4 regions of the Pseudoalteromonas sp. APC 3358 genome follow, and region 1 is predicted to be linked to each of the others. Evidence: predicted binding sites of a transcription regulator. Region 1 holds the regulator's gene; each other region holds the start of a gene.

What was found. The regulator sigma-54, encoded in region 1, starts transcription at its own class of promoters, with help from an activator protein. The targets are predictions, from matches to a motif close to GTTGGCACGNNNNTNGNNT.
Region 2: QL995_RS10570 (BON domain-containing protein) is a predicted target of sigma-54. The motif match lies at 3,992-4,010, and genes of this name have one in related genera.
Region 3: QL995_RS20105 (EF-hand domain-containing protein) is a predicted target of sigma-54. The motif match lies at 2,661-2,679, and genes of this name have one in related genera.
Region 4: QL995_RS10770 (DUF1328 family protein) is a predicted target of sigma-54. The motif match lies at 4,046-4,064, and genes of this name have one in related genera.

Annotation. Positions count from the first base shown of each region.
Region 1 is NZ_JASDCE010000002.1:78,635-84,688, forward strand. Features, by position in the region: gene mgtE (magnesium transporter) at 1-563, opposite strand, end outside; gene QL995_RS03015 (HPr family phosphocarrier protein) at 694-966, opposite strand; gene rapZ (RNase adapter RapZ) at 1,009-1,854, opposite strand; gene ptsN (PTS IIA-like nitrogen regulatory protein PtsN) at 1,873-2,325, opposite strand; gene hpf (ribosome hibernation promoting factor) at 2,330-2,617, opposite strand; gene QL995_RS03035 (RNA polymerase factor sigma-54) at 2,644-4,143, opposite strand; gene lptB (LPS export ABC transporter ATP-binding protein) at 4,213-4,938, opposite strand; gene lptA (lipopolysaccharide transport periplasmic protein LptA) at 4,935-5,480, opposite strand; gene lptC (LPS export ABC transporter periplasmic protein LptC) at 5,470-6,024, opposite strand; gene kdsC (3-deoxy-manno-octulosonate-8-phosphatase KdsC) at 6,021-6,054, opposite strand, start outside.
Region 2 is NZ_JASDCE010000005.1:310,138-316,191, forward strand. Features, by position in the region: gene tal (transaldolase) at 1-501, opposite strand, end outside; gene yaaA (peroxide stress protein YaaA) at 727-1,506, shown strand; gene QL995_RS10560 (mechanosensitive ion channel family protein) at 1,628-2,584, shown strand; gene QL995_RS10565 (hypothetical protein) at 2,821-3,504, shown strand; gene QL995_RS10570 (BON domain-containing protein) at 3,598-3,918, opposite strand; gene srmB (ATP-dependent RNA helicase SrmB) at 4,191-5,417, opposite strand; gene QL995_RS10580 (methyltransferase) at 5,493-6,054, shown strand, end outside.
Region 3 is NZ_JASDCE010000018.1:44,735-50,788, forward strand. Features, by position in the region: gene QL995_RS20090 (YigZ family protein) at 1-42, shown strand, start outside; gene QL995_RS20095 (TrkH family potassium uptake protein) at 139-1,590, shown strand; gene QL995_RS20100 (flagellar brake protein) at 1,635-2,294, shown strand; gene QL995_RS20105 (EF-hand domain-containing protein) at 2,760-2,972, shown strand; gene QL995_RS20110 (calmodulin) at 3,112-3,324, shown strand; gene QL995_RS20115 (EF-hand domain-containing protein) at 3,402-3,617, shown strand; gene trkA (Trk system potassium transporter TrkA) at 3,699-5,075, opposite strand; gene rsmB (16S rRNA (cytosine(967)-C(5))-methyltransferase RsmB) at 5,162-6,054, opposite strand, start outside.
Region 4 is NZ_JASDCE010000005.1:349,428-355,481, reverse strand. Features, by position in the region: gene QL995_RS10790 (aldo/keto reductase) at 1-262, opposite strand, end outside; gene QL995_RS10785 (sodium ion-translocating decarboxylase subunit beta) at 405-1,535, opposite strand; gene oadA (sodium-extruding oxaloacetate decarboxylase subunit alpha) at 1,549-3,330, opposite strand; gene QL995_RS10775 (OadG family transporter subunit) at 3,342-3,584, opposite strand; gene QL995_RS10770 (DUF1328 family protein) at 4,104-4,277, shown strand; gene QL995_RS10765 (hypothetical protein) at 4,336-4,527, shown strand; gene QL995_RS10760 (YcxB family protein) at 4,660-5,127, shown strand; gene csrA (carbon storage regulator CsrA) at 5,178-5,369, opposite strand; gene QL995_RS10750 (aspartate kinase) at 5,461-6,054, opposite strand, start outside.

The sequences.
Region 1 (6,054 bases):
GCGCCTATAAAGCAGTTATGCTTATCAACAACGTACAAGTCATCGGTACCTTCTGGTAACTCGCCACGTAGCCTAATATACCTAAGTACAACATCAAGCGTAACATCAGGGCGAATGGTCACCGTATCGGTGTTCATTAGCGCGCCAGCAGAACGCTCTTGATACGAAAGTGCTTGTGTTGCACGCTCACGGTCTTGAATGTCCATCGCGCTAACAACGTCTTTATAAACGGTGTCTGGCAGACTACGTAATACTTCACCTAAGTCATCGTGGCCCATATCTTCTGTTGCGGCTGCAATGTGCTTAGGTTCCATTTGGGCAATAATGCCTAAACGAACATCTTCTGATAGTTCTTCAAGAACATCACCTTGCACATCAGGATCAACCAACTGCCAAAGGAGTCGGCGAATTTTATGTGGTGATGATTCTAATAATAATGCGGTATCACAAGGAGCTGTTTTTGCGAGCATGCGCCTAACTTGAACAAATTGACCACTATTGAGTGACTTAGTCACCTGTTTTAGTTGCTGTAGTGGGTAATCTTGTTCAAAAGCTTCAGGCATTGGCGTCCTTTATAAATTTTTATATTACTTTATGGGGAGAGGTGAGTTAACTGGCGTCACTAACCGTATTTATTTTATATATCTGTTTTAGTTGGGGCATTAGTAATGCGAGCATTATTTTTATAACTGTTTATTCTTGTTCATTAAAACGTTGTGCTATTAATTCTCCAACAGCATGTAAAGCTTGCTCAGAATCGGGGCCTTTACATACAACTTTTACTTCTTTGCCTTGGCTACTTTCAAGTAACATTAATGCAAGTACGCTATCGCCTGCAGCTTCTTTGTCATCTTGAAATAATGTAATTGTCGCATCAAACTGCACTGCCAATTGGGCAAGCACTGTGGCTGCTCTGGCGTGCAATCCTAATTTGTTTTTTATTAAAAAAGTGTCTTCACAATGCATAACTTACTCTACCTAAGCTGAACAGGTGATTATTCAGCTATATTATTTTTCTTGTTCGCGATGGCGAATTTTCACATTGGGATGTGTCATTGCAAAACTTTCACCGATAGTTTGCGCTAAATATACAGAGCGATGTTGTCCGCCTGTACACCCAATGGCAATGGTTAAATAACTGCGGTTATTTCGCTCTAAGTGCGGTAACCATGTTTGTACAAATGTTTGAATTTGCCATGTGAATTTTTGCACTATGCTGTGATTGGCCAAATAATCTTTAACGGGTTGATCTAACCCATTTAAAGGTTTTAATTCAGGTTCCCAATGTGGATTTGGTAAAAAGCGTGCATCAAATACGTAATCTGCTTCTTTTGGTATACCGTATTTAAAACCAAACGATTCAAACGTGACAATCAGTTGCTTATCTTTTTTACCTAAAATCTTTTCACGAATAGATTCAGCAAGTTGATGAACGCTTAAATCAGTCGTATCTATCATAAAGTCGGCGCGGGTGATTAATACATCAAGTAATTCTTTTTCTTTTTTGATGGCTAAATCAAGAGGCAACGAGTCAATTGATAGTGGGTGTAATCTACGAGTTTCAGAAAAACGTTTGATCAATGTTTGATCGTCGCTATCTAAATAAAATAACGTAGGGTTTGCAAAGCCTGGCAAGTATTCAAGAATATCGTTAAATTCATCTTGTTGTTTAGGGATGTTACGCACATCAATGCTAACAGCAATTTTATCGTAGCTATCAGACACACTGCGAACTAATGAAGGAAGCAAGTTAACTGGAATATTATCTACGCAATAATAACCTAAATCTTCTACAACGCGTAAAGCAACCGACTTTCCAGAACCAGAACGGCCGCTTATGATAATTAACTCCATTTAACACCCTTTATAAAACTATGATTGATTGACAATAACTTGGTAAAGCTCAGCATCTGATTTTGCACTGCGTAACTGTTTACAAAAATCTTTGTTGTTTAGTTTATCAGCAATGGTTGCTAGAGTCTTTAAGTGCTGCTGGTTATCGCCATCTGGTACGATGAGTGCAACGAAAATATCAACAGGGCGATTATCGATTGCATCAAAATTTATTGGAGTTTCGCTAACGAGTACTAAAGCCAAAGGCTCTTCTGCACCGCTCATTCTTCCATGAGGAATGGCAATGCCACGCCCTATACCTGTACTACCCAATTTTTCTCTGCTCATTAAAGCATTAAGAATATCTTGTTGCGGTAAATACGGAAGTTTGTCGTGAGCAAGTTCGCTAATGAACTCTAAAATTCTTTTTTTGCTATTAAAAAGGACCGCAGCTTTGCTGCAGTCCTGGCATATAAGTGAGCTTAATTTCATCATATTAGTGTCGAGCAAGCTTCTCTTTGTGTTTAATTACTTGTCGATCGAGCTTGTCGATCAACGAGTCAATGGCGGCATACATATCTTGATGTTCTGTAGAGGCAAATAGCTCAGCACCGCTTACGTGTATGGTGGCTTCTGCTTTTTGATTTAATTTTTCTACATCGAGAATGACATGAACATTATTAATATGATCAGAGTGTCTTTCTAGCTTCGCAAATTTGGTATTAATATAGTCTCTTAGTGAATCGGTTAATTCTACGTGACGACCAGTTAAGTTTAGTTGCATAAGCATTACCCTCTTTTTTTTGCGTCTTAAATCAAACTTTTACGCTGATTTGACGGTGGAATAGCCAGAGATTCGCGGTATTTTGCGATTGTACGTCTCGCTACTTTAATTCCTTGCTCAGCCAATATATCCGCTATTTTGCTATCACTCAATGGTTTTGCTGAGTTTTCTGCTGCGATTAATTTTCGGATAAGCGCACGGATTGCTGTAGATGAACATTCACCACCGTTTTCGGTGCTTACATGGCTTGAGAAAAAGTATTTAAGCTCAAATATACCACGGGGTGTGTGCATATACTTTTGGGTTGTTACGCGCGAAATTGTTGATTCGTGCATTTCTACCATTTCAGCAACATCATTTAAAACCATTGGTTTCATGGCTTCAGGACCGTGTTCAAAAAAGCCTTGTTGTTGCTTAACAATACAATTTGTTACTTTTAATAGCGTGTCGTTTCTACTTTCTAAGCTTTTAATAAACCATTTAGCTTCTTGTAAATGCGAGCGAATAAACTGGCTGTCACCACTGGATTTTACAGTGCGAGACATTGCAGCGTATTGGCTATTAACACGAATTTTAGGCATGCTATCTGGGTTTAACTCAACAACCCAGCGGCCTTTAATTTTTTTAACTGACACATCGGGAATAACATACTCAGATTCTTCTCTTACAATAGTATCTGCAGGTTTAGGGCTAAGAGTATGTATTAATGTCATTACTTCTTTAAGCTCTTCTTCTTTGAGCTTAGTTTTCTTCATTAATGTACGATAGTCACGAGCAGCTAATAAATCAATATGCTCGGTTAAAATCATTTTTGTTTCATTAATGTAAGGTGTTTCTTTATCAAACTGGTTAAGCTGAATACACAAACACTCTTGTAAACTACGTGCAGCAATACCAACAGGATCAAACAGTTGGATGCGTTTTAATACAGCTTCAATTTCATCAAGTTCGACTTCGTTATCATCTTCGTTTTCTTGATTAAAGCTTTCTAAAATCTCTTCGCAGCTTAGTGTTAAAATACCTGAATCATCGACGGCTTCTACAATAGCAATAGCAATAGCTTCGTCTGTAGGGCTAAATGGCGTTAGTTGTAACTGCCACATTAGATACTCATGGAGCGTTTCAGTAGAGGCGCCTTGGTATATTGATTCGTCTTCAGGCATCGGACCCGATGATGCTGCTGGAGCGGCACTCATGTACTCATCCCAACTAACATCCATAGCCATGTCGTCACTTAGCGTGTCTTTTGCAAGTGCTTCACCACTATCTTGTTCGTATTCGCTTGGAGCATCATCGGCAGATGCGCTAACAGTTATGTCATCTGTATCTGCTTTTTGCTCGTTTTTACCTGCAGCGTCTTCTGAATAGTCTGCTTCTTCAACCTCTAATAGCGGGTTGCTGTCGAGAGCTTCTTGTATTTCTTGCTGGAGATCCAATGTACTGAGTTGCAACAAACGAATAGCTTGTTGCAGCTGTGGAGTCATTGTAAGTTGCTGGCCCATGCGCAGCTGTAGTGATTGCCTCATGTATCTCTAACAATCCTTTTATGTTGTTATAATTAATACTAGCAGATGCTTAAAGACATGGCGTAAATGTTACAGCCTAAATTGCTCGCCTAAGTAAACATCGCGTACTGTTTTATCATTTAATACGTGTTCTGGAGTACCTGATGCAATCAGCTCCCCATGAGAAACAATGTAGGCTTTTTCACAAACATCAAGGGTTTCTCTTACGTTATGATCGGTAATTAATACACCAATCCCACGATTTTTAAGATGTTCTATTATTTTCTTTATATCTAATACCGAAATCGGGTCAACACCTGCAAATGGTTCATCCAGTAATATAAATTTAGGATCTGCTGCCAGCGCACGTGCTATTTCAACACGACGACGTTCGCCACCCGACAATGCCATACCTTGGCTATCACGAATGTGTTGTATGCTAAATTCATCTAATAATTTATCGAGAGTGTCTTCTCTAGCTTGTTTATTTAACTCTTTGCGCGTTTCTAAAATGGCCATTAAGTTTTGATAAACAGTCAGCTTTCTGAATATTGAAGACTCTTGCGGTAAGTAGCCAATGCCTAATCTAGCACGACTATGCATAGGTAAAAGAGTAATATCGTTATCGTCTATCGATATTTTACCTTTGTCGCTAGGTACAAGTCCTACTATCATATAAAACGTGGTGGTTTTACCTGCGCCGTTAGGGCCAAGTAAGCCAACAATACTGCCAGCTTTGACTTCAAGGCCGACGTTTTTTACAACTTCACGGCCTTTATAGCTCTTTGCTAATAGCTCTGCTTTTAATGTGCTCATGGTTGACCTTTGTCGCTTTTTTTACTTTTTTTAGTCTCGATTGGTACTAAAATTGTGTGAACGCGGTCAGTTGAGTTTTCATCTTTTTCGGCACTGATTAGCTGCTGCTCTATATCGTAGGTAATGCTTTTAGCATTTATTTTTTGTCCCGCTTGCGATACTTGTGCATTACCAACAAGCGTTAAAAAACGCTTAGATACATCATAACGCACTTCGTCAGCACTGGCGCTCATAGTCGTGCCATCTGATTGCTTTTCTTCAAAGTGCGCAGGGCTACCTGTAGCAATTAATAATTGTTTATTATCACCAAGTTCATCGCGTTTATGTACTTCTAAGCGGTCGGCTGTGATACGGCGGTTACCGTGAATAATTTCAACGTTTTTCTCAAAAATCCCGACATTAGCTTTTAATTGACCTTCTTGCTTATCGGCGCTTATTGAAATTTGATTTGCAGTCGGTTGCGTGTTTTGCTCTGCAGCACTACTATTAAACGCTAGTATAAGTGTAGGAATAATAAGTGATTTTAATATTTTATTGGTCATAATATATGGTTCGCGTATGGTTAATTAGTTTTATCACTTCGGTTTTTAAGTCGGCTTCTAGGCCTTTACCAGTGATTTTTAAATTGGGTCCAGTGATGATAACGGGTTGCTCCGAACGCATTGTTAATAGCTTTATATCTACCTGAATATTATCAGCATTGATTTTGTCTATCATGGCGTTATCGGTTAAGTTTTTGGCAACCACATTGCCTTCTAAAATTAATTGTTTGTCTTCGTATAATGTTGCTTCGTCTGCATTTATTTGCCACGTTTGCTTTTCGTTATATAAAGTAAAAATAGGTTTTTCAAAAAACGTAAAACCTAATTGTTGATATAGCTCCATTTTAGCCGCAGTGACTTTGTGGCTAATTTTACCTTGTTCGTCATAGGCTGTTTGTTTGAGTTCAATGGCTATGTAATCAGGCTTGGCAATAACTTCAGGCTCAGTCTGAGGTACAATATTTGTTTGTGTAAAATAAGGGTACCAAAGCCAAACCATACAGCTAATGAATAAAACGCTTAATATTATGCGCGCTGCATTCATGAACTAGTGCCTTGTGTAGTCAATGCTTTA
Region 2 (6,054 bases), on a different contig from region 1:
ACACGCGCGAGCTTGGGCATCGCTAAATAATAAAGTAAGGTTACATTTAGTCCCTTCTTTTTCTAGTTGCTCAGCGGCTTTAATACCTTCCCATGTAGACGCTACTTTAATTAAAATTTTGTCTTTGCTTACACCTTCTTTTTCGTAAAGGCTAAGTAGGGTATGTGCTTTATCAATCGTAGCTTGCGTATTAAACGAAAGGCGTGCATCTACTTCAGTAGAAATATAACCAGGTACAATAGCGCTAATTTCTTTACCTAGTAATACGGCAAAGTAATCACATGCTAGTTCAAGTTGTTTAGCAGGCTCTTGCTCGGTTTCTTTTGCGTAGCTCCAAGCTTTATCTAGGTAAGGCTTATATGCTTCAATCTCGCTCGCTTTTAATAAAAGCGACGGGTTTGTAGTTGCATCTTCTGGTTGATGCTTTTTAATAGCTTCAATATCACCAGTGTCGGCTACGATAGATGAATGTTGTTTTAGCCTTTGTAGAGCTGAAGTCATTTGCTTTCCTCATTCCAAGCAAGTTAAAAGAAAAATCTAATCACTCTTAATATATACAATCCATACTGCAACAGTGTGACAATGCTTGATAGGTCTTATGTCCTGATCAATAAAAAAACGGCAATGCATGGGTTATTAAGAGAGGATTTATTTAAACAAAACGTGCTTTTCGTTTCATTTAATGTTGAAATTGACACTAAATAAATTACAAGTCAATAGCTAACTATGATCACTGTTATTTCACCTGCAAAAAATCTTGATTACGAAACGCCACCCGCAACAGACAAGTTCACTCAGCCTGAATTACTAGAGCACAGCGAAGAGCTCATGAAAGTATGCCGTGAACTAACACCAGCGCAAATTGGCAGTTTAATGAAAATTAGCGACAAGCTATCTGGGCTTAACGCAGCACGCTTTAGTGAGTGGGCGCAGCCGTTTACACAAAGTAATGCTAAACAAGCCGCACTTGCCTTTAATGGTGATGTATATGGCGGTTTAGATGCAAGTACGCTTAAAGCTAGCGAGCTTGATTACGCACAAAACCATTTACGTATACTTTCGGGTTTATACGGCTTATTAAAACCACTTGATTTAATGCAAGCTTACCGTCTTGAAATGGGCACCAAGATTGAAAACTCACGTGGCAAAAACTTATACGAGTTTTGGGGCAGCGTAATAGCGAATAAACTAAACGACGTATTAAAAGCACAAGATGCACAATATTTAGTTAACCTTGCTTCAAACGAATACTTTAAAGCGGTAGATAAAAAAGCGCTTAATGCACAAATTATTACCCCACACTTTAAAGACTGTAAAAACGGTCAATACAAAGTAATTAGCTTTTACGCTAAAAAAGCACGCGGCATGATGGCGCGATACATTATCGAAAATAAAGTAACGCAATTAAGCCAACTTAAAGAGTTTACTGTGGCGGGTTATTACTTTAGCCCTGAGGCAACAGTTAAAGAGCTTGAGCCGGTATTTATGCGCGACGAACAAAATTAGGTTTATAAGCTTAAATAAAAAATTTAAAAGCCATGCATTGCATGGCTTTTTTGATGTTGGCGTTATATTTGCAATCTCATCTAATATTAATGAGAACACTAATTAAATAGGCGCAAATAAAATGATCAGCATTCCGTCAATTGATGAAGCCGAAAAACTAATAGAAGAAAAGCTCGGAGGGTGGTTTGATGTTGTAATAAGTCATATCCCTAATTTTATAGTTGCGATACTGATCGCAATTGTGTTTTCAATATTGGCACGCTTTGCTGGCAAGCTGATGAAAAACGTATTACGCCGCTCACTCGACTCAACACAAATTGCCGACTTAATGGCGTCAATTTTTAAAGTTATTGTGTTGTGCATAGGTTTATTTATAGCGCTCGATTTTGTTGGCTTAAAAGGCACCGTTACTTCGCTACTTGCTGGTGCGGGTATTGTGGGTTTAGCCATTGGTTTTGCGTTTCAAGACATGACCGAAAACCTAATTGCAGGTATAGCAATGGGTGTACGTAAGCCATTTAAAACAGGTGATGTGATAGAAACCGATGATGTGTTTGGTTCGATACATTCTATAAACCTACGTAACACGCTAATAGAGAGCTTTTACGGGCAACTAATACTTGTACCAAACAAAGTCTTATTTAGAAATGTACTAAAAAATTACACCACGCTAGGTATAAGACGTATAGAAGTACCCGTAGGTATTTCGTACGGCGATGACATAGAAAAAGCAAAAGACGTTATAGTCGAAAAAATTAACGAATTTGACTTTGTAATACGCAAAGACGAAACCGCCGTATACGCTGAAGGCTTTGGTGACAGCAGCATCAACTTACTGGTGTGGTTTTGGATTAAATACCCAGGCGAGCCTGACTTTATGACGGTACGCCATAAAGGTATAGTTGCCGTTAAGCAAGCACTAGACGAGGCGGACATTAGCATTCCATTCCCAATTCGCACTTTAGATTTTGGTATTAAAGGGGGCGAAAAACTCGATGCCATGATTAGCGACAAAATAAGCCAGCAGTCATCAAATAAAGACAGTAGCGACGGTGCTGACTCTAGCCAAAGTGAGTAATTTAGTTAAAGCTCATTAGGCAAAAGCATTGGAAATAGTTACTTACCAACAGCGCATTTTTACAGAGTAAAAATGCGCTTTTTAATTAGTTCAAGTCACTTTTCTTTATTCATTAATTATTTTCTCCAGCAGATTTTGTAACGTATTTTTTATAAGGTAAGTTTCCCTTTTATCTATTTATTATGCAATTATTGGTTATACAAGGTGTATTTTTTAGATATTAGGGTTACAAACAAATGAAGTTAAAGATTAAATGGTTTACAAAAATAATTTTATTTTCAAGCCTAGTTATTAGCTTTATTTCAGTAGGTAACGAATATAATGCTAAATATGATGTGAGTTATAAATTAAATATAGATAACAATACCGCTGAAATGCTTTTTCTCGATAAAAACAAAAACCTTACCTCTACATTAATCTTACCAAATAAAGCGGCATATATTGAAAAAGAGAAGTTACGAGAGTTTTGTAGCTCAGATGATGTTTTATGCCCTAGAAAAAGTTATGAAAGTAACGTTATCACTTGGTCACCTGATAATGAATATTTAGCTGTGTTTGTGGGTAATACAAAAGGGTTTTGGTTTATCCCCAGTAAAGAGATAACAAAAGCCGCATTCAATAAAAATAATGTAGTTAAAGTCGGCTTACATACTCAAAACGATAAAATAAATATTGCTCTATTTCATGGCGCGGCAGGATGGGTTGATAATCATCATTACGTTTTTTCAGCGGGTTTAAGTGGTGACAATTTTGTTTATAAGTTTAACCCAAAAACAAAGGAACTTAAGGGTTTTCCTTTTGAGCTAAATGAAGATTCTACGGTAAGCAGTTTTAAAGAAGTTTTTGTTGAAAGTTTTAATTCACAAAAAAGTAGTTTTAAATTAAGTGATGTTATTCAACAACTAGATAAATTGAAATAACTACAAAAAATAAACATAAAAAAGCGCAGCTTGTGTTGGAGTAACAAGCCGCGCTTATGAATTAGTTATACAAATAAGTTTATGTGGTGCGTATTAAATAACACTAATTTTATTACGAATGATTTTAACCCCATCCATATTTTCTAAAAACTTTTGAGCCAGTGCGCGCTGAAAACCAGTTTGTGCTTCACCGTATAAATCTACTTCCCCATTTTTTACCTGCACACGAATATCACTTAACGCTAGGTTAGGATTAGTTCGTAGGGTGTTGGTGATAGCTTGTTGTAAGTTAGGTTGAGTGGCTACACTGCTTACTACGGCCATGTTGGTTGCTGCACTTACTTTTGTAGCGCAAGCTAATAAAAATAAACAACAAAATGATACTAAAGCGATAGTTAACTTGAAGCGGTTCATAACTTAATCCTTACATTACGGTGAATAGTGCAGCCACAATATGGAAATTCCATCGGCTAGGTTATCTTTGTAGTTACAATTTCGGTGCCAATATTAACGCTATGAAATATAAGGAAATTTTATTAAGTGGGAATTCAGGTGGGCAAAAATTACATTTAAATGAGTATGAGTTACATGCTTGGGTTACATATGTAACAGGTACAAACAGCAGAGCCTGCAAGGCTTGCATTAAAAAGCCGACAAAAGTCGGCTTAGTATAAAAATGTTTTAGGTTACTTTTTCTTTTTAACCTTAGCCTTTTTCTTGGCTTTCATTTTTACTGGATCTTTACGCTTTTTAGCTGGTGGCTTAGCTTCTTTATGCTGTGGCTCAACACCTCTAATTACACGGCGTTTTAATTTTTGTTCAACGTAGCGCTCTACTTTATATAAAATACCAATATCGTGTGCTTCAACTAGCGATATTGCTATCCCTTTTTTACCAGCACGGCCAGTACGACCAATACGGTGTACATATACGTCGGCAGTACGCGGCATATCAAAGTTAATAACGTGGCTGATGTCAGATACGTCAATACCACGTGCAGCTACGTCGGTAGCAACTAATATGCTTGTTTTGCCACTATGGAAGTTTTCCATGGCTTTCATACGTTTGTCTTGTGGCATTTCGCCGCGTAACCACGCCGCTTTTACATCATTAGTTGTAAGTTCGCCAATCAATGTTTCTAAGCGTTCGCGAGTTTTAACAAACACAATCGCTTTAGTTACGTCAGGGTTTTTTAGCGTATTAACTAATAATTCAAGTTTGTGATGATAATCGTCGGCTAAATGTACCCATTGGTGAATTTTAGCTTTTTCTTTACGTGACGATTCGGCTTCTAATAGAGCTGGGTCGTTTAATGTTTTTTCAGCAAACCTTTCTACGCTGTCACCTTCAAGTGTTGCTGAGAATAAAAAACATTGGCGACGATTTTTAGCTTCGTCACAAATACGGCTCATTTCTTTTTTGAAACCCATATCTAACATGCGATCTGCTTCATCAATAATAAGCATTTCTACGTGTTCAGCATGAAAGTTTTCGGTTTCTAGGTATTCCATTAATCGACCTGGTGTGGCGATTAAAATATCATTATTTTTTTCAAAAATTTCTTTATGCGTGCCGTAGTTAATACCGCCTGTTACTACACCAATTTTTAGGTGTGTGCGTTTAGCTAGCAGTTCACATTGTTCATGAATTTGATAAGCCAGCTCACGAGTCGGGGTCATAACGAGTACGCGCGCAAAACCAGGGTCACGACGTGGGAAATCCAGTAAGTACTGAATAGCCGGAATTAAAAATGCCGCTGTTTTACCTGTACCAGTAGGCGCAGATGCTAAAATATCGCGCCCCTGTAGTGCTTCAGGAATAGCTTGTTGTTGAATGCTGGTTGGCGTCTCGTAGCCCATTTTATTAATGGCATCGAGTAGCTTGTTATCAAGATCAAATTCAGAAAATTGCATAGAGTGTCTAAAATAAGGGACAATTACCCTGATTATACGCGCTATGCTGCGCTTGGTGAATGAAAAGGTGAAAAAATGTCTGGTTTTGTATTTAAACAATTTAAAGTTGAACACGACCACTGTGCAATGAAAGTTTCTACCGATGGCATTTTGCTTGGCGCATGGGCTAATTTAAGCGGTGCAAAGTCATTACTTGATATAGGCACCGGCACTGGCTTGTTAGCACTAATGTGTAAGCAGCGCAGTAATGAGCTTGATATAACTGCGGTAGAAATTGACGAAAGCGCCTATACCCAAGCATTACAAAATGTAGCTAATAGCCCGTGGCCAACTATAAGTATTACGCACCAAACTATTCAAAGCTTTAATAGTGAAGTTAAATTTGACGTGGTTATCTCTAATCCACCGTATTTTAATCACAGTTTAAAAGGCGATAATGTTGCGCGTAATACCGCACGTCATACCGACGGCCTAAGTTTTGAAGAGTTAATTAATGCGTTTAAACATTTAAGCCATAGTGGTTCTCGCTTTAGCTTAATACTCCCAAGCGTTGAAGGCGCATTATTTATTGAGCTTGCTACTCAAAATGGGCTTTATTTAAATGCTCATTGCCAAGTAAAAGCCACGCCCAACAAAG
Region 3 (6,054 bases), on a different contig from region 1:
GATTTAAGTCACGGCGCAGTTGAGTTAACTATTAAAGAGTAATAACCTACACAAGTTGCATGTAATGCATACTGACCCTATTTAATTTGGTTGATACTACTCAGCCTGAATTTACTAATAATAAAAGCGACAAGCTAAATGCAATTTCGTACCATCATAAAAATTCTTGGCCAACTTGTTGCGCTGTTTAGTATTACCATGGTGCCTCCGGCACTGGTGTCTTTAATATATAAAGACGGTGGTGGTGTTCCTTTTGTTTTAGCATTTATCTTTAGTGTTGTTATTGGCATGATGGCTTATTACCCAAACCGCCATGAAAACGGTGACTTAAAAGCACGTGAAGGCTTTTTAATTGTTGTTTTGTTTTGGCTGGTACTTGGGGCGTTTGCGTCCTTGCCGCTTATATTTTTACAAGAACCTAATTTATCGCTCGCCGATGCGGTGTTTGAAGCATTCTCTGGCTTAACAACCACCGGCGCTACAGTACTTACCGGTATTGAGTACTTACCTAAGTCGGTGTTGTTTTATCGCCAGCAACTCCAGTGGTTTGGCGGTATGGGTATAATCGTACTCGCTGTCGCTATACTCCCCATGCTAGGTGTTGGTGGTATGCAGTTATATCGCGCTGAAATACCTGGGCCTGTAAAAGATTCCAAAATGACCCCGCGAATTGCCGATACAGCAAAGCACCTTTGGTATATTTATGTGTCACTGACTATTGCTTGTATGCTGGCTTATTGGGCAGCCGGGATGGAGTGGTTTGATGCGATATGTCATGCATTCTCAACGGTCGCGATAGGTGGTTTTTCTACTTACGATGCTTCCATGGGGCACTTTGACAGCCCTGTAATTAACTTTATTTGTGTGTTCTTTTTAATTATTGCCGCTGTTAACTTCTCCCTGCATTACGCCGCAGTGGCCAGTCGTAACATACAAGTTTATATTCGAGACCCTGAGTTTAAGGTGTTTTTGTGTATTCAATTAGCGCTGGTGGTTATTTGTTTTACCGTACTTTCCTCTAATGAAATATTTGCTAATGGCGATGAAACCCTCGATCAGGCATTATTTCAAGCTGTTTCTATGAGTACAACAGCAGGCTTTGCTACTGATAACTTTTCAACATGGCCTTTGTTTTTACCTATTTTACTTATATTTTCGAGCTTTATTGGTGGTTGTGCAGGCTCTACCGGTGGTGGTATGAAAGTAGTGCGCGTGTTCTTACTTTACTTGCAGGGTGTGCGTGAGCTTAATCGTTTGGTGCACCCTCGGGCTATATATTCAATCAAGCTGGGTCGAAAGGCGTTGCCAGACAAAGTAGTAGAAGCCGTGTGGGGATTTTTCTCTGCATATGCGTTGGTGTTTATTATTATTATGTTAGCGCTTATGGGCACGGGTATGGATAACATAACTGCGTTCTCAGCCACTGCGGCTTGTTTAAATAACTTAGGTCCAGGTTTGGGTGATGTAGCATCGCATTATGGCGCTATAACCGATGGTGCTAAATGGTTGCTTACCATTGCAATGGTGTTTGGTCGCCTAGAAATATTTACTTTATTAGTGCTATTTACGCCTACTTTTTGGCGTGGATAAACGAGCGGCTTAAGTTTTAAATTACGAACTATTGGGAAAGGGATATGCCAACAAATTTAGAAAAGCTAAAGCATATAAGTGTAGGCAGCTTAGTCGACCTAGAAATATTAACACCTACAAGCAGTAAGCGTGTTAAAACTGAATTAGTTGGTTTACTCGATAAACAGTTTATTATTTTAAATTATCCCAATGCAAAGCGTTTACCTGTGGCGAGTGACTATTTACGTGATGGCGTAATGGTTGTTGTAAGAGCGCTTATTGAAGGCAGTGGCGGGCAAGTTATTGCGTTTCGCCAGCAAATTATGTCGGTAGCCTCTCATCCCGCTAAACTCGTGTTTATAAACTTTCCAAAGCAAGTGCAGTTATTTGCGCTACGCTCACAAACACGCATACCTACCTTATTACCTGCAAAGCTAAAGCTAAGTGACGATAGGGTACTTGAAGGCCTTATTAAAGACATTTCACTCACTGGTGTAATGTTTGATATTAGAGGCGATCAGCAAGTTGAAAGTATTAAAGATATGCAATGCACTGTCGTACTTAATAGCAGTGATAAAGATTTTGAAGGTGAAATTTGCAGTGTTAAAGAGCATGCCGCCGGTGTGCACTGTGGAATTAAGCTACTAGCAAGCGAGGATGAAATGAAAGCCTTTATGAAAGAGCATTTTATAGACCCTTCTGCGCTTGAGCCTACCGTTGAATAAATAGGTTTTCGCTTATTTGCAACAAAAAGGCATTTTACGTCAGTATTTGTAAAATGTTTTTTCTCTCTTTCATAATTAAAATTATTATTTAAATAAAACAACTGATTACGTATTGTTTTTTACAGCTTATTTTTTGTTATTAAAGTTTCCTCGGTAAAATTTATCTCAATTATTCTTTTAAATCCCTCCATTTAAAACCATACATTTTAAAATGTATCTTTTTATATAAACATAACTATATGTTTTTATTGGTTTTAATGTAGACCCTTTAAAACGTGTTGCTAAAGGGCAACAATAATTATTCTAAAAATGCCTTCTTGTTGTACGTTTTTCATTTAACTTATTGAAAATTATTAACTTTTAAATGTTGGCATCTAAGTTGTAATAGTCTAAGTGTACTGAACGAAATCGTGATTCAAAGTGAAATACTTAATCGCACACACATAAATTTGAAGGATACATATTATGAAAAGCATTAATAAAACTTTAGCACTTATCGCTATTGCATCTTCTTCAGCCGCTTTTGCTGTAACAGATTTTGACACACTGGATGTAGACGGCAGTGGCACAATTAGCCAAGCAGAAGCATCAGTAGATGCAAAGCTAATGAGCATGTTTTCTGAGCTTGATACTGACCAAAATGGTGAGTTATCAAAAGAAGAATTTTCAGAAGCTTAATTGAAAAGTATTTATCCTGAGTTGCCAAAGACACCTAAGTAGGCAAGGGAGCTTACGAAAGAGGATAACAAGGAAGTGAAAAATTACGTTTTAAGTTAAACGAAGCAATTTTTTTGATAGAACATTGAAGGATTAAGTTATGAAACATTTAAATAAAGCATTAGCACTTATAGTACTAGCATCTTCTTCCGCTGCATTTGCAGCATCAGATTTTGACAGCCTTGATATCGATGGTAGCGGCACAATTAGCCCAAGCGAAGCGGCAGTCGATACAGATTTAATGGCTGAATTTATTGAGCTAGATACCGACGGTAGCGGCGAGCTTTCTAAAGAAGAATTCGCTAATTACTAATTAATCTTTTCAGATTAAACATTTTTCACAGTCAGGGATCTTTGAAAAGGACTTCCCATATTACTAGGAATATTATTATGAAAACATTAAATACAACACTTGCAGTTATCGTTTTAGCATCTTCATCAGCAGCATATGCCGCAGTAGATTTTGCCTCTTTTGATGCAGATGGTAACGGTGCTATTACAATGGAAGAAGCAAAGGTTAACCCTCAGCTTGTAAAGATTTTTGATGATTTGGATACTGATGGTAATGGTGAAATCTCTAAAGAAGAGTTTTCAAAAGTACAGTAATCAATATTTAAGCATACTCCATTAAAGCCGCCTTAGTCAGCGGCTTTTTTGTGTATTAAATTAACTAATTAGAGTAACTAGTTAAAGGAATATAGCACTTACTTGGAATAGTTTTTCTACAACGGTAATGTGTTTTTTGTCGATTAAAAACATGATGACATGATCGCCCGACATAATAATTGTATCATCGTGAGCTATCAACACATCGTCATTACGTACTATTGCCCCAATGGTTGTACCTGCAGGAAGTTTTATGTCGGCAATCGCACGACCAACCACTTTAGATGTGTTTTCATCACCATGAGCAACCGCTTCAATGGCTTCTGCTGCGCCTTTACGCAGTGAATACACGTTAACAATATCACCACGGCGTACGTGCGTTAATAACGCTGATATAGTTGCTTGTTGTGGCGATATGGCAATATCTATTTCGCCGCCTTGTACCAAATCAACGTAAGCTCCACGTTGAATAAGTACCATGGTTTTTTGTGCGCCCATGCGTTTTGCAAGCATGGCCGACATAATGTTTGCTTCATCGTCGTTGGTTACAGCAATAAATACATCGACTTGTTCAATATGTTCTTCTGAGAGCAATTCTTGATCAGATGCGTCACCACAAAAAACGACCGTGTTATCGAGCATTTCTGAGAGTTGCTCGGCACGTTCTTTACTGCGTTCAATTAGTTTAACGGTGTGGTTTTTTTCAAGTGAGCGGGCAAGGCCTGCCCCAATGTTACCGCCACCAGCTATCATAATTTTTTTGTACGAACGCTCAAGTTTTTGTAGCTCGTTCATTACTGCGCGTATATGTTTTGTAGCGGCAATAAAGAATACTTCGTCATCGGCTTCAATAACGGTGGTACCCAGTGGTTTGATTGCTTTACCTTGACGATAAATAGCGGCAACACGAGTTTCTACATTAGGAATATGTTCTTTAAGTGCAGATAACGCATAACCTACTAATAAACCCCCATAGTAAGCTTTTACGGCTACTAACGAGAGCATGCCATCAGCAAACTGCAATACTTGCAGAGCACCAGGGTAGTCAATTAGACGGCGAATATACTTAGTGACCAGTGCTTCGGGAGCAATGTAATGATCGATTGGTAAATCATCGTTTTGAAATAGTTTTTCGCGGTATTTTAAATATTGCTCTGAGCGAATGCGGGCAATTTTAGTGGGCGTTTTAAAAATACTGTACGCCACTTGGCATGCAACCATGTTCACTTCATCTGAACTGGTTACCGCTATAATCATATCGGCATCTTCAGCGCCTGCACGGCGTAATACATCAGGGTGCGCGCTGTGGCCCATAACCCCTTGTAAGTCGTACTTATCTTGAAGTTCACGTAATCGGTTACCGTCTATATCAACAACGGTAATTTCGTTTTGTTCGCCAACTAAGTTTTCAGCAAGCGTAGCACCAACTTGCCCGGCACCGAGTATAATTATTTTCATTATTTACCCGTGGTATTGATCATAATTTAATTAAAAAAATAGCCATTTAATGTTTCATAAATGGCTAACTATTTAGTGTACGGCTATTAGGCTTTTTTAACTAGCTTAGCGTAATAAAATCCATCACTTTCACCGGGCAGTAACTGCAAACCTGGAGTTGTTACGGTATCATTTTCGTGTAGAGGTATATGTTCTACATCATCGTTATTAGCTAAAAACTTAGCAACTTGCTGTTGGTTTTCTTGTGGAAGAACCGAACACGTAGCATATACCAATGTGCCACCTGGTTTTAACAGTGGCCAAATGCTATCAAGAATATCGTTTTGTAACTTAGATAAGTCTTCGATATCTGATGCGCGACGTAACCATTTTATATCAGGGTGACGGCGAATTACGCCAGTGGCTGAACAAGGCACATCAAGCAAAATACGATCAAATAATTTTTCGTCCCACCAAGTATGTGGTTGTGATGCGTCGCCACATTGTAGGTCTGCACCTAAGCCAATACGGGTTAAGTTTTGCTTAACGCGTTCAAGGCGAGTTGAGTCGCTATCAAGTGCAAGTACATCAGCATCAGCAAGCTCTAATATATGACACGTTTTTCCGCCAGGTGCTGCACAGGCATCTAAAATATAGTCATCTGCTTTAGGTTCTAAAAAGCGGGCTGCCAACTGTGCTGCAGCATCTTGTACTGAACATGCACCTGTATCAAACTCAGGCAACGAAAATACATCACGTGGTTTGGCAAGCTTAATCCCATCAATAAAGTCAGGGTTTAAGGTGTGTTCAATATCGTTAGCGCTAAGCATTTCGCTGTATTCTTGCGTGCTAAATTGTGCTTGGTTTACACGAAGCCACATTGGCGCTTGTTGCTGGTTTTCTTCAAGTAGTGCTTCCCAGCTATCTGGGTAGGCTGTTTGCACCTGTTTAATAAACCAATTTGGATGGTTGTATAAACATACCGGAATAAGCTTCGCTT
Region 4 (6,054 bases), on a different contig from region 1:
ATTGAATATACATGTGCTCTCTAAGCTCTGGTCGCTCGCTTAATGCTTTACCAAAAACCTGCTCCGCTTTACCAAAAGTATAAATATCAGCATGGTCAAAAAAGTTAATGCCACCTTCAATAGCGTTATCTATGCATTCATGAGTTTGCTTAACATGTGCATCAGTGATTGCGTCTTTATTCCAACCGCCGCCCAGACCCATGCATCCGAATACAAGTTTACTAACATGAGGTAAGTGCTTTGCTAAAGGTGTGTGAAGCATGATAACTATCCTTAAAATTTTGAAGAGCTGTTACTGTAAACAAAAAGCGCTGAACAAGAAACCATTTAGCGGTGAACAAATTAAGAACAAAAAAAAGCGCAGTAAACTGCGCTAAATCATTTATTAACTACCACGTTAATTATTAGCCAACAAGTGCTAATAAAATACCCGCAGCAACTGCACTACCAAGTACACCCGCTACGTTGGGTCCCATAGCATGCATAAGTAAAAAGTTATGTGGGTTGCTTTCAAGGCCAACTTTATTAACTACTCGTGCCGCCATTGGCACAGCCGATACACCTGCTGCCCCAATTAATGGGTTTATAGGTGTTTTAGATATGCGGTTAAGTCCTTTTGCCATAAATACGCCAGATGCCGTACCAATTGCAAAAGCCAGTGCGCCAAGCACTAAAATACCAATCGTCTCAACAGTTAAAAACTTATCTGCAGCAAGCTTTGAACCTACAGCTAAACCTAAAAATATAGTTGTAACATTGATGATTTCGTTTTGAGCACTGTTACTTAATCTATCAACAACACCCGACTCTCGCATTAAGTTACCTAAACAAAACATACCTACAAGCGGTATAGCAGCCGGTAAAAACATAGCCGTTAAACTAAGCACCATAAGAGGGAAAATAATCTTTTCCTTTTTAGATACTTTGCGAAGCTCTGGCATCTTAATTTTACGTTCTTCTGGGGTTGTTAACGCACGCATAATTGGCGGCTGAATAATTGGCACAAGTGCCATGTATGAGTATGCGGCTACCGCTATTGCACCAAGTAAATCAGGTGCCAGTTTTGACGCTAAAAATATTGCAGTCGGTCCATCTGCACCACCAATAATTGCAATAGCCGATGCGTCCTGTAGAGTAAACTCAAAACCTGGCACATAGTTAAGTAATATAGCGCCAAACAATGTAGCAAAAATACCAAACTGTGCAGCCGCACCTAATAACAACATACGTGGGTTTGCAATAAGCGCGCTAAAGTCGGTCAGCGCCCCTACTCCCATAAATATTAATAACGGAAAAATCCCCGTATCAATACCCACGTAATAAACGTAATACAAAAGCCCACCTGGGTCTGACAAACCTGCCACTGGTACATTTGTTAAAATTGCACCAAAACCAATTGGTAATAATAATAGTGGTTCAAAGCCTTTAGCTATCGCTAAAAACAGTAATAAACACCCTACCGCAATCATAATTAACGATGGGATTGTAAAGTTAGCAATGCCAGTAGCATTCCAGAGGTTTAAAATACCGTCCATCCTCTATTTGCTCCTAAGCTAATGCAATCATAGCGTCGCCGGTAGTTACGGCATCGCCTTCACCAACCAACACTTCGGCAATAGTTCCGGTATGCATTGCGCGTATTTCGGTTTCCATTTTCATGGCTTCCATAATAATCACTACATCACCTTCGTTAACAACTTGCCCAGCTTTTACCTTAATCTTAAAAATATTACCGGCTAAAGGTGCGTTAAGGGTTTCACCTGATGCAACTGAAGCAGATTGAGGAATGTGCTCAGAGTCTTTTAATGTTACTTCTTTTAGCTCACCACCTTGCGCCACTACTACGTCGTAAACTTTACCATCTACTTTTACGCTGTATTGCTCAGCTTTAACGCTGTTATTATTTGATCCCGATTTTGGTGCTGCCTTATTGCTCTTATCTTCAACGGTAGGAATAGGCTCAAATGCATCAGGGTTATTACGATTTTTAATAAATTTCAAACCAACTTGTGGAAATAATGCATAAGTTAGTACGTCATCAATTTGCTCATCAGCAAGTGTTAAACCTTGCTCTTGCGCTTCTTTTAATAATTCAGCTTCAAGCGTTGCAAGCTCTGGTGCAATGTTATCTGCAGGGCGACAAGTAATAACCTCTGCTCCATCAAGCACACGCTCTTGTAGCTCTTTATTCATTGGTGCTGGTGTTAAACCATATTCACCTTTTAATACGCCAGCAGTTTCTTTAGTAATTGTTTTGTAGCGCTCGCCCGTAAGTACATTAAGTACAGCTTGAGTGCCTACAATTTGCGACGTGGGTGTTACTAAAGGTAAAAAACCAAGATCTTCACGTACGCGTGGGATCTCAAGCAAAACTTCATTAAGCTTATCTGCCGCGCCTTGCTCTTTAAGTTGGTTTTCCATGTTTGTAAGCATGCCACCAGGTACTTGAGCGAGTAAAATACGACCATCAACCCCTTTTAAGCTACCTTCAAATGCCGCATATTTTTTACGTACATCTCTAAAGTAAGCAGCAATTTCTTCTAGGTGGTTTAAATCAAGGTCGGTATCGCGCTCAGTTCCTTCAACTATCGATACAATAGTTTCAGTTGCGGTGTGTCCGTAAGTCATACTCATTGATGAAATAGCGGTATCAAGCATATCAATGCCTGCATCAATCGCTTTTTGATAAGTCGCAGTACTTAAACCTGTTGTAGCGTGGCACTGCATAGCAATAGGAACCGATACGGTTTCTTTAAGTGCTTTAATTAATTTTTCAGCATCGTACGGCTTTAATAAACCCGCCATGTCTTTAATACAAATTGAGTGACAGCCTAAATCTTCTAATTGCTTAGCCAGAGTCAGCCACATATCAAGCGTATGAACAGGACTTACCGTGTACGAAATAGTACCTTGAGCATGCGCGCCTACTTTTATAGCCGCTTTAATCGCTGTTTCTAGGTTACGTACATCGTTCATTGCATCGAAAATACGAAATACGTCAACGCCATTTTTATGTGCGCGTTCTACAAATTTTTCAACTACATCATCAGCGTAATGGCGGTAGCCTAATAGGTTTTGACCGCGTAATAGCATTTGCTGTTTAGTATTAGGCATCGCTTTTTTAAGCGCACGAATACGCTCCCAAGGATCTTCGCCTAAATAACGAATACACGAATCAAATGTAGCACCGCCCCACGATTCAATAGACCAATAACCTGCATCATCTAGCTTGCTAGCAATAGGTAGCATATCGTCTAGGCGCATACGTGTTGCGAGCAATGATTGGTGCGCATCGCGTAATACCAATTCTGTTAATTTTAATTTAGCCATGTGTGTGCCCCTTATTTATTATTTGATTTGTACTGAGCAATGGCAGCACTAATAGCAGCGATGTGCTCATTAGGCACACCTTGAGATTTAAAAGACGGTGATTTAGCTGGTGATGCCTCTGGTTCGCTATAGCGCGTCACCAAATTAGACATAAGCGTTACTGCACCAATTAATATCGACAGAAATACAAACACCCCAACCATACCAGTTAGCATTAAGCTACCAGCCGTTGTGAGTAGAGCACCTATATCCATTTTTCTCCCCCTTGAAACCCATATCGAAAATAAAAAATCGATTTAATTAAATATTTATTCACTGGATAATAACAAAACTAGTCGCTTTGTCTACATCTTGTAAATTGGTAAAACCAATTAAACTATAAACAACATAACACTCAACAAATTTACATGCCATAACCCAGCAATCATGCGCCCTACAATACATACAGAAAATAACGACTATAGCTAATAGTTATATGGAAGTTGTTAATTAACTATTCAACTTAATAAAAATAACCGCCAAATTTTATAATAAGTACAAAAACACACATCAATTGTTAATTGGTCTTACCAAAAACATTGTTTTTAGTGAATATTTACCGGTAACTTGTAACAGTGTGAATAACTTACATAACAAAGCGTAAAAATTACTAACTAACTAATAACTAAAAACACAGTTAAAAACCATAACCATCTGATATAAAACAAAAATAAACTTTGGCATATAACTGGCATTAGTTATTGTGAGCAAATTTGATAACCAAGGAGAAAACAATGTTACGCTGGACAATTACATTTTTAGTTATTGCTTTAATCGCTGCAGTGTTAGGTTTTGGTGGCATCGCAGGTGCCGCAGCTGGTATAGCAAAAATTATATTTTTTATATTTTTAGTACTTTTAGTGATCTCATTAGTTTCAGGTGCACTACGTGGTAAATCACCCAGGTAGATAAAGCATTCAACTAACAAACACTAAAATTTAATTAATACTTACAAGGAATTACACTATGAAATCAACAACTGTTAAAGCAGCATTAATCGGTCTATTCGCAAGTTTTTTCATCATGGGTTGTGAAGATAACCATGCAGAAGATGCAGGCGAGCGTATTGACGAAGCAGTAACTGACGTGCAAAACAAAGTAGAAGATGCATGTGAAAATGTTAAAGAAGGCGTAAACGCTGAAGAAACTAACTGTTAATTCTTCTTGTATCGCTAAAAAACGGCCTTAGGGCCGTTTTTTTGTGCCTGTAATAAAATCACTGACTATAAAGCTGCTCATTTAGCGGTTAGCTTGCTAAAATAAAAAAAACGATATTTAAAGCAAGGCAATATGGCATTTACAACAACCTACACACTAGATAAACCTTACTTTTACGAGTGCTTTGATGAGTCACTCCCCTACAGTAAGCGCGCCAAACCTAAGTACTTTTTACTTGTACTCCTCGTTGCGCTTGGTTTATTTGGCATTTATGTTTTAAACGATCATTACTTAGGATCGTTTATGATCATGCTAGGTGTACTAGAGTGCGTCGCTTTTTACTATCGCAGACCTTGGTGGGTAACCAGACAAATGCTCAGCAGAGCGTCAGGCTCAGAGGTAACACTTACCTTTGATGAAGAAGGCATTAAATCGGCTAATCATTACAAAAGCTTTCAGCTAACTTGGCAAGACATAAGCGAAGTAATAGATACTCAGCAAGGTATTATTATTAAAAATAAAAGCGGCATGCAATACATTTCAAAACAAATACTAACCCCAGAAACACTCGCTTTTATAAACAAAAAAGCCACTCAGTGAGTGGCTTTTTGACTAGTTGAGTTAATTACTCAACTACGTATACGTGTTGATTAAGCATTGCCCGGATTAGGGTTCGACTTTTCAGCTTGTATGCGCATGTAAATCTCTTCACGATGCACTGATACGTCTTTTGGTGCATTAACACCGATTCGAACTTGATTTCCTTTAACACCTAGAACAGTAACTGTTACTTCGTCACCAATCATTAGGGTTTCACCTACTCTACGAGTTAGTATTAGCATTCTCTTGCTCCCATGTTCCAATAAAAATTATAAGATTCCGCTTAAACATACTAATGAAAATTAGACTGAAAAGTAAGTAAAAACTCTCAATCTATCCATTTTCTGTTAAAAATGCTTTGTGTAATGCACGAACTGCCAACTCTAGGTACTTTTCATCTATTAAAACTGAAATTTTGATCTCAGAAGTCGAGACTAAAACCACATTAATATTTTCCTGCGCTAATGCATCAAAAAATAAACTTGCTACACCAGAATGCGATTTCATACCCATTCCAACAGCAGAAACTTTAGCTACCGTTGGTAATCCGCTTATATTTTGAGCACTGAGTTGAGCTTGATCTTCGCTCAATAATTCAAGTGCTTGCAGATAATCATTCGAGTGCACAGTAAAAGCATAGTCTATTTTTTCAAAGATATGATTAACTTGATTAATCATATCTATTTCGATGCCATTATCAGCAAAAAGTTTCAATATTTTTGAAAGATATTGCGTACCGCTTGGCACACCATCTACTTTAATTAAACATTCGTCACGATTAAACGCAATCCCCGATACCACCTTGCTTGGCATATCGTTCTCCTCAAAACTTATTAATGTGCCTTCATCAGGATTAAAACTAGAAAGCACCCTAAGTGGCACATTGTGTCTACCTGCAGCTTCTACCGAGCGAATATGCAAAACTTT